Regions from separate parts of the Chryseobacterium sp. KCF3-3 genome, predicted to be linked through region 2. Evidence: riboswitches for the same ligand, from Rfam matches in the RefSeq annotation. Region 2 holds a riboswitch; each other region holds the start of a gene.
The links. Region 2 has a riboswitch for S-adenosylmethionine ahead of ACKTTZ_RS10960 (alpha/beta fold hydrolase). Riboswitches for the same ligand answer to the same signal wherever they lie in the genome.
Positions count from the first base shown of each region.

Region 1: linked by a shared signal. The riboswitch ahead of ACKTTZ_RS06585 (TonB-dependent receptor plug domain-containing protein) and the one ahead of ACKTTZ_RS10960 (alpha/beta fold hydrolase) in region 2 are both predicted to bind S-adenosylmethionine.
Region 3: linked by a shared signal. The riboswitch ahead of ACKTTZ_RS06245 (TonB-dependent receptor plug domain-containing protein) and the one ahead of ACKTTZ_RS10960 (alpha/beta fold hydrolase) in region 2 are both predicted to bind S-adenosylmethionine.

Region 1 is NZ_AP035792.1:1,473,034-1,476,318, reverse strand. It holds gene ACKTTZ_RS06590 (alpha-amylase family glycosyl hydrolase) at 1-1,076, shown strand, start outside; SAM riboswitch class I at 1,336-1,441, shown strand; gene ACKTTZ_RS06585 (TonB-dependent receptor plug domain-containing protein) at 1,534-3,285, shown strand, end outside.
Region 2 is NZ_AP035792.1:2,440,266-2,443,550, reverse strand. It holds gene ACKTTZ_RS10965 (ACT domain-containing protein) at 1-601, opposite strand, end outside; gene ACKTTZ_RS10960 (alpha/beta fold hydrolase) at 607-1,545, opposite strand; SAM riboswitch class I at 1,606-1,712, opposite strand; gene ACKTTZ_RS10955 (MGH1-like glycoside hydrolase domain-containing protein) at 1,901-3,285, shown strand, end outside.
Region 3 is NZ_AP035792.1:1,400,038-1,403,322, reverse strand. It holds gene ACKTTZ_RS06250 (TonB-dependent receptor domain-containing protein) at 1-930, opposite strand, end outside; SAM-I-IV-variant riboswitch at 1,049-1,146, shown strand; gene ACKTTZ_RS06245 (TonB-dependent receptor plug domain-containing protein) at 1,443-1,901, shown strand; gene ACKTTZ_RS06240 (TonB-dependent receptor plug domain-containing protein) at 2,207-3,285, shown strand, end outside.

The DNA of each region.
Region 1 (3,285 bases), 970 kb from region 2:
GAACAGATGCAGAAGAGCAGCAATGGGCCAACTACAGAATTGCAGAAGGAAAAGGAGTTATGCTTTGGAATAAACAGACAGACCCTTACAATCAGAATACAATGGGATATCAGGAAAATAGCAATTATGACCGCATGAATCACAGTCTTCACGGCTTCACCAATATGAGTGCTGTAGGCTATGGAGAAAGCCATGACGAAGAAAGATTGATGTTTAAAAACCTTGCCTATGGCGCAATCAATGGAAGTTATAATGTGAAAGATCTGAATACCGCTCTTGAAAGAATGAAAACTTTCGGTGCAACCTTCTTTACCATTCCTGGTCCGAAAATGATCTGGCAGTTTGGAGAATTAGGATATGAATTCAGTATCAACAGATGTGCGAATGGTACTATAGACAATGGATGTAGAACCGATGAGAAACCTGTTGCATTCACTTTAGGATATGATACCAATGCAAACAGAAAGGCAGTATATGATACATGGGCAAAAATCATCAATATCAGAAATACCCATCAGGTTTTTAAATCTAAAACCTACAGTATAGAATCCAATAACCTTACGAACGATCCTACCGGCCTGATCACAAGAATTTATGTGTATGATGCCGCTATTACAACAGGAATAAAGAATGTGGTAGTGTTGGCCAATTATACTACTTCCGCGCAGAATGTTGTGCCTTATTTTCCTTACACAGGTCAATGGCAGAATCTGATGGACAACAGTATTTCGAATATAGCTTCCACAACAACTCCGATCACTTTACAGCCAGGAGAATTCAGGATCTTTGGAAATTATGCTGGCGCTCTATCAACAGTAGATACCACTGCAACCAACAAATTATCCCTTCAGATTGCAGATAATCCGGTTCGAAACGGAATCGCTAAACTGGTTTTCAGTAAAGCAAAAAATGGTGAGATTTCAATTTTTGATATGACCGGTAAAAGAATGGATTCTTTTAAACTGGATAAAGAGAACGGAGCTTATAATATGAAAGTTAGTTATCCGGCAGGAACCTATCTGGTACAGCTGAAATCAGACACAGGAATAGCGATTCAAAAGATGATGATTCAATAAAAAAAAATTATAAAGTTGTTGATTTATAGTATATTGATCCATTAAGAGCTATTTGAGAAATAAAGTATCGTTAAGATGGATCATTCTGATTTTTAAGCTTAAAGCGAAGCTTATCTTAATACTCTTAAACTCTTATTAAATCTTAATGGTTCAAAAATAAAAGTGTAAACAAGTTCTATAAAATAATAAAAGGCAAATTTGCAGCAGAGCAGATTTGCCTTTTTTTGTACATTTAAAAAAATAGTCTACTTTTGCAGTAGATTTATCAAGAAAGGTGGAGGGATTTGGCCCGGTGAAACCTTAGCAACCTACACGTTTCCAGAAGTGTAAAGGTGCTAATTCCAACCCTTAGGGGGAGATAAGTGAAGTCAATACTCTATATGAATTCCATTTCTTGATGTCTTGTGTATCTGCGGAAAGATCCGTCAGATTCGTATTATTAATTGGCAAGAACAAAATGAAAAAATTAAGCACAGCTGTATTATTGCTTGGAGCAATTCTGGTCGCTGCTCAGGAAAGTGAGGAAAAAGGAAAAGAGATCGAAGATATTATCATCGTCGGAAACCGTAATGTCAAAAGAACAAAACTGGAGACACCAGTTCCTGTAGATGTAATCAACATCGATAAAATCCAGAGAAGTTCTCCGCAAATGACTGCTCAGGATCTTCTGAATTATGTGATTCCATCGTTTAATGCAGTGAGACAGTCTGCTTCAGATGGTACAGAACATATTGATCCCGTAACTTTAAGAGGAATGGGACCCGATCAGGTTTTGGTTTTGCTTAACGGAAAAAGAAGGCATTCTACGTCTTTGGTAAATTATCAGAATACGGTAGGAAATGGCTCTGTAGGAACAGATCTGAGCACTATTCCCGTAATTGCAATTGATAGGATAGAAGTGTTAAGAGACGGAGCTGCTGCACAATATGGTTCTGATGCCATTGCAGGAGTAATCAATATAATTCTTAAGAAAAATACGGGAGCTTCGGCAAGCCTTACCTATGGATTAACCGGAAGAAATGATGGTGATACTTACCAGGCAGGAGTTAATTATGGAGCCTCATTAGGAAAGAAAGAAGGCTATATTAATCTTTCATTACAGCTAAGTCACAGAGGAAAAACCACTAGAACGCAAAATCACGACCTGGATATTTTCGGAGATAATTTTGCCTATGAATTTGCAGGGGACGCAGAAGCCATAAAAGCTGCCAGAGCCGCAGATGATGCAGAACTTGCAAAAAGAGGATTAACGCGTGATGATTTTAATTTTCAGATCGGAGATGCCCAGATCAGACAGGGACAGCTGTTTTTCAATTCAGAATATCCTTTTAATGACAATTTTAAAGTGTATTCTTTTGGAGGATTCAGCATCAAAGAAGGAAATGGTTTTGGTTTCAGAAGACTTCCGAGCGAAAAATCTAATGTAGTTTCGTCCATTTACCCGAACGGATTTCAGGCTACTCTGGCCTCTCAGGTATACGATGTTTCTTATGCTGTAGGAGCAAAATATAATGTTAACGACTGGTTTTTTGACCTTAGTAATACCTTTGGAAGCAATACCTTCAATTATAATGTAAACAATACGAATAATGCTTCTTTGGGAGCAAAATCTCCAACCCGTTTTTATGCCGGAGCGCATAGCTTTCTTCAAAATACCATTAATCTTGATGTTTCCAAAAATATAAACCGTTTCAATATTGCATTTGGAGGAGAATTCAGATTTGAACAATACCAGATCAAGGCAGGTGATGAAGCTTCTTATACCCAATATGACATCAATGGAAACGTTGCCACTGAAGGATCAACAGTGCTTGGTGCGGGAGGATCTCAATCTTTTATCGGATTTTCTCCCAATAATGCATTGAAGAAAGACAGGCATTCCACCGCAGTATATGCAGATGTTTCCTATGATTTAGATAAAAAATTAAATATTGATGCGGCGGCAAGATTTGAAAATTATTCAGATTTTGGAAATACACTGAACGGAAAACTTGCGGTACGATATGAATTTGTAAAAAACTATGCGGTAAGAGCTGCGGTAGGAACAGGATTCAGAGCACCATCATTGCAACAGCAGTATTTTAATAACTCTTATGCTGATATTTCTACTTCAGGCGAGAAGATTGTCACAAAGGGAATCTTTAGCAATGACAGCAAAGCTGCTGAAATTCTCGGATTTGATAAACTTAAACAGGAAACCTCTGTAAAC
Region 2 (3,285 bases):
TTTTCTTAGAGTTGGCTACTGCAACTACTTTAAGATCTATTTTTTTACGTTTTTTAATTTCTTCTGCAGATTCCAAAACCTGTTGAATCAATGTTTTTCCTACATTTCCGTGGCCAATGATAGCCAGATGAACGGTCTTCGGCTTTTTGAAAATTTCAGATTCTATGATGTTTCTTGTTTTTTCATCCTGAGAAGAAGTCACTACGATATTGACTCTGTTTTCTCCTGCTACCTGATTCAAAAGCAATGGGAAAACATTGTTTCTTGCCAGTTCTGCAAAGACTTTATTGAAGTCTTCTGCAACAAAACCAATCACAGAAACATTATTAATACTATAAATTTGGGAAACTTTTCCAGATTTTCTTTCTGCTTCGAATTCATCAATAAGACAAGCCACTGCTTTCTCTGCATCATTTTCTTGAACCAGAATTGAAATTCCGTTTTCTATGGCTTGCTGAGAAATTACGCCTACACTGATACGCGCCAAAGTAAGCGCTTTAAAAATTCGTCCGTCAATCCCGATTTCTCCCAGGAAATCTTCTCCTTCAAATTTGACGATTGATCTGTTCTTCAAAAATTTTATTTCGTTAGCATTTTTCATTACTTCTATAAAATGTTTTTAATGATATTATTTAATTGTTGATATTCCATTAGGAAGGCATCATGCCCGTGTATAGATTGGATCTCGTGATAAGAAACATCCTTATTTTTCTCTTTTAAGTTTTCAAAACACATTCGGATTTCAGAAGCCGGAAAGAATAAGTCTGTATCTACGGAGATCATGTGCATTCGTGCCTGTATGTTCTCCAGTGCTTCTTCAGCAACGTTTATATTCATCAGGAGATGGTTCATCAGCTTGTATGCTTTTAAACTAAACCTTTCGTTTAGTGCATTACCATGATAAACCAGCCAGTCTTCTGATTCCAGGCGTTTTTTTTCCTGGTTATATTGGTTTTGAAATCTGTCATTGAGTGACTGTGGAGTTCTATAACACAACATAGCATGAATTCTTGCTTTCTGTAATGGTTCCTCTTTATCATTCAATAAAAATTTCTGAACCAGACACTGTGCATGAAGCCAATCGTGTGTTCTATAGTCACAGGCTATTGGAATAAATATTTCTGCGAGATCCGGCTGCTTGGCAAGCATTTCCCAGGCAATCCCTCCTCCCAGAGAGCCTCCGATAATGGCATATAAATTTTTGATATGTAAAGCTTCAAGTCCTTTCAGAAATATCGCTGCGATATCTGCAGGAGTGAAGTTTTCATAGTCTTCAATTAAAAAATCGTCGTATCCGTTTCCGGGTATATTAAAACACAGAACAGTATATTGATCAGTATCAACAACCTGATTTTTTCCTACCAATTGTTTCCACCAGCCTTTTTCTCCGGATACGTTTGAATTTCCGGTAAGAGCATGATTGATTAAAATGATAGGGGCTGTAAACAGATCTTTCCCAAAAAGCTGATAGCTTAACGGGATATGGTATTCCTTTTGGGAATAAGTTTGATACGTAAGATTAATATAGTTTAGTTCTGTTTTCAATTCTATTAAATTTTAATACAATTGAAAATGCCACAGGAAATGGCTGAAAAGAACTTCAGTAAGTTATCTGTCCAAAATTATTTGGTAGAACGTAGCACCTTCTTTGCTTGCGCAAAGGGTTGCTAAGGTTTCATAGGGTCTAATCCCTCAACCTTTCTTGATAACATTTTCAATATTTGAATGAACGAATGGTGCAAAGGTAGTTCTTTTCTTTTAATTTCAAAAAAAAATTATTTTAATATTTAAAAAAGCCCTTAAATACAAGTATTTCAAGAGTATATTAATAATTCTTCAGATGAAAAAAATTGGAATTACTTATCAAAAAAACTAACTTCGTATGGAAAAATGATGAGATATGACCGCCGAAAAAGATAGATTACAAGATACCAAATGGAAAAACTGGGGACCTTATGTAAGCAACCGGCAGTGGGGAAATGTACGCGAAGATTATAGCCCGAACGGGAATGCCTGGAATTTTACCAACCATAATAATGCAGAAAGCTATGCCTACCGATGGGGTGAAGAAGGAATTGCCGGAATTTCTGATGTAAAGCAACTTTTATGTTTTGCTTTTTCGTTTTGGAACAAGAAAGACAAAATGGTAAAGGAAAGATTCTTTGGATTGAGCAATCCTCAGGGAAATCATGGGGAAGACATCAAAGAAATCTTTTATTATCTGGATAATACACCTACTCATAGCTATATGAAAATGGTGTATAAATATCCGATCAATGAATTTCCTTACGATGACCTTGTTGCAGAAAACGGGAGACGCAGTAAAAAGGAACCGGAATATGAGATTTTCGATACCGGAATTTTTGATAATGATGAGTATTTTGATATTTTTATAGAATACTGTAAAGCCGATCACAATGATATTCTTGCCAGAGTAACGGTCTGTAACCGAAGTCAGCATGAAGCCCCTATTCTGGTAGCGCCTACCGTATGGTTCAGAAACAACTGGAAATGGGGATATAATACGTATAAAGCAGAAATCAATGCTTCTCATGACGGAAGTATCAATATTGGCCATGACAGTATTTCAATCAAAAAACTTTATTCCCGAAATACCAATGCACAAAGCGTATTTTGTGATAACGAAACCAATAATTCTAAGCTTTATGGAGCTCCTGCAGCTGAAAATACTTATTTCAAAGATGGGATCAATAATTTCATTACTCATAAAACCAATACGGTAAATCCTGAAAAAAAGGGAACAAAAGCTTCTTTTCTGATTGATGAGCTTATTGGTGCTGGGGAATCCAAAGTTTTTGAATTCAGATTATGTCCGGATGAAGCTGATGAACCTTTTGAAAAGTTTGATGAAATATTCAATATACGAGAGGCTGAAGCTGAAGAGTTTTATAAAGAAATTCAGAATGACACCGTCAACGAAGATGAAAGAAATGTGCAGAGACAGGCTTTTGCCGGACTTCTCTGGAACAAACAGTTCTATCATTACAATATCGGAAAATGGCTGAAAGGTGATCCCAACTTTGAAGCTCCAAGAAATTTCAACGAATATGTAAGAAATACGGAATGGAATCATCTCCACAATAAGGATATTATTTCCATGCCCGATAAATGGGAGTATCCATGGTATGCAACGTGGGATCTGGCATTTCACTGTGTACCATTTTCTATCATCGATGCTGAATTTGCCAAGGGACAGCTTTTGCTGCTTACGAAAGAATGGTATATGCATCCTAACGGACAGCTTCCAGCCTATGAATGGAATAT
Region 3 (3,285 bases), 1.0 Mb from region 2:
TGATCTTGTATAGCCAAACTGGAAGTCTAATTTTTGAGATTTATCTGCAAAACGTTTCTGATACGTTACCACAGCTTCCTGTCTGAGACTATTGGTATGGGCAACATCCGAAGATGTATAAAAAGCTTCCCTTAAATCTTTTGGATTATTCTGGAAAGGCAAATCACCATGACCGTTACTTAAAGTATAGTTGTCATTATTATTGTGATAAATATCGTAGTTCAATAATAATCTGTCCTGACCCAAATCAAAAGTTAACCCTGATTTTGCAAAATATCCACGTGCGTATCTATCGGTATGGCTGCTCAAAAGTTCGTCTTGTTGACCATTTAGCATACTTTCACGATAGTTTTGACCTACGTTCAGCTGCCATCCGAAATATTTATTCCTTGCATTTAAATTAACAGAATTGGTCGTCCTGTTTCTGTATTTATCATAATTCGTGAAAGAATAATTTCCTGAATACGTAGCAGTTAAATATTTGTTGGCATTTTTATTAGTAATGATATTCATGATGGCACCTCCGGAAGTAGCCGGAAACTCAGCACCGGGCTGTGTGATTACTTCTATTCTTTCTACAGAGTTGGCAGGCATTCCTTCAAGGAAAGAGTTCAATTCATTGGACGTAATATTCAGAGGTCTTCCGTTAAGATATACTTCCAGCATTTTTCCCTGATACATCATTCCTGCAATATCGGTAGATACAAGTCCCGGAAGTTTTTTAATTCCTTCCAGAACGTTTCCGTTATTCAGCTGAGGTTGTTCAGAAAAGTCAAAAATGGTACGGTCGGCCTTTTGTTCAACGGCTTTTTTAGTTTTGGTGATAACTACACCTTCTATTTGTTTTTCTTTAGCACCCGTAGTATTCTTTTCTTGTGAGAAAACAAAAACAGAACTTACCAGTGATAAAGCGAAAATCGTTTTTTTCATAATGTTTTACTGATATCCGGTTAGACGCTGAAAAACAAAATTTGTTACGATAAAATTGTGAAAATCGAAAAATTAAGCTGAAATTTTTTTTATTTCCGAAATAATTATATCTTTGCCAGGTAATTATCAAGAATCTCTAGATGGGATAGCAACCTGCAAAAACAAGCAAGGTGCTGCAATCGATAAGCCGGATTTTCCGGAAAAAATGTTTATCATTCTATCATTATCCCCATCTTGAATTTTTGTTTTAAAGTTAAAATCAATGTTTAAAGACAAGGGAAATCACATTCCATCAGTAATTTTTTATTCTTCAGATCATGAAGTGAGTCTTCATTATTCTGATATGTTTTCATGCCATTTCTATATGCGCATGTGTTGTTGCTGCTAGCACTTTCTATTTCTAAAAAATAATACAAACATTCCGAACATCAATGGTAACCTTACATTTTAGGGTTACAGGATTTGTATTGCTTAAAAACAATTTTTAACAACAAAAAGTAACAACAAACAATATGCATAATTTCAAAACAAAAATATTTGTTCCTTCTATCGCGCTTATCTCTACATTTTATTACGCCCAGACGGACACTTTACAATCTAAAAAAATAGATGATGTAGTCATCCTCGGTTCAAGAGGCTCAGGAAGATCACTGACAGATACGCCCGTTCCGGTAGATATTATTAACATATCGAAAATTTTAAAACAAAGCCCCACTAACAATATCAGTCAGGCTTTAAATTATATTGTCCCTTCATTTTCATCCACCTCACACACGGTGAACGATGGAACTGACTTTGTAGACCCTGCACTTTTAAGAGGGTTGGGGCCGGATCAGGTTTTGGTTTTACTCAATGGAAAAAGAAGATACCAGTCTTCATTGATTAATGTTACCCTTACGCCGGGAAGAGGCTCTGTGGGAACTGACCTTAACGCTATTCCAGCCTTTGCTTTAGAAAAAATTGAGGTTTAAGAGACGGAGCTTCTGCTCAATATGGTTCTGATGCCATTGCAGGAGTTGTCAATCTCGGCCTGAAAAAAAGATTAGGACTTTCCGGACAAGTATTTCTGGGAGGATACGCATCGCCTGTTGCCAATAATTTCTCCGGAGGAGTAGATGGACAGACTATTTCCGTAGATCTTAATTATGGAGCTAAAATAGGAAAAACGGGATTTATTAATATTACAGGTTCTGCACAATATCGTGATCCTTATTCCAGAGCCGGAGTAAGAGAAGGTGATATTTTCAATGCTTATAATGCAATTAATTACAGAGCATTGCAGGATGGAGTGAATATTGATGGTTTGTATAAAAATATTTCGAATACTTCCAATACTCAGCAGATTATCAATACAATAAAACAATATGCAGCTAAGGTGGGTTATTTTGGAACTGATTTTCAATCTCAAATTTCAGGAGCCAACAGCATTTCCGATCTTCAAAAATTATTAGGTAAAGATTTTACATCTCAGGAGCTTAATTACAGAGGACTGGAGAGAAAAGATTTCAGCCTAAGAGCGGGACAGTCTAAGCTGCAGTCGGGCCAGCTCTTCTTCAACTCTGAAATTCCTGTGAATGATGACTGGAAGGTGTACTCATTTGGAGGCTATAGCTACCGCCTTGGAAATGCCGGAGGATTTTACAGACTTCCAAATACGGAGAGAAACATCAATGCAGTGACTCCCAATGGATATCTTCCTCAGATTGAAGCAGCCGTGAATGATTATTCTCTTGCTGCCGGAATTAAAGGAAAATGGAATGGCTGGAATGTGGATTTCAGTAATACTTTCGGGAAAAATACCTTTGGTTTTGGGGTTGTCAATACATTTAATGCTTCTTTGACAGACAATTCTCCAAGAACCTTTGATGCCGGAGGATCTGAGTTTTCACAAAATACCGTCAATCTTGACTTCTCAAAAAAATATGATATATTGAAAGGATTGAATATTGCATTCGGAGCAGAATACCGACATGAAAATTATAAAGTGAATGCCGGAAAAGAAAATTCTTATGCTTCTTATGATATCTATGGACGTGTGGTAACTGCTAAAACTCCTGAAAATGAGAAGGTAACCGACTTCTTCGGAAATGTAAGGCCAGCGGGAGCACAGGTTTTTCCAGGCTTTAGTCCGGAAAATGCCGTTTCAGGAAATAGGAACAGTATTGCTGCTTATGCTGATGCAGAGCTGGAAGTTACTGATGGCTGGCTGTTGGAAGGAGCTTTGCGATATGAGAATTATTCAGACTTCGGATCTACATTCAATTATAAAGTGGCAACCAACGTGAAGCTGGCTCCTAACCTGAACTGGAGAGGTGCTGTTTCTACAGGATTCAGAGCGCCTTCTTTAGCTCAAAT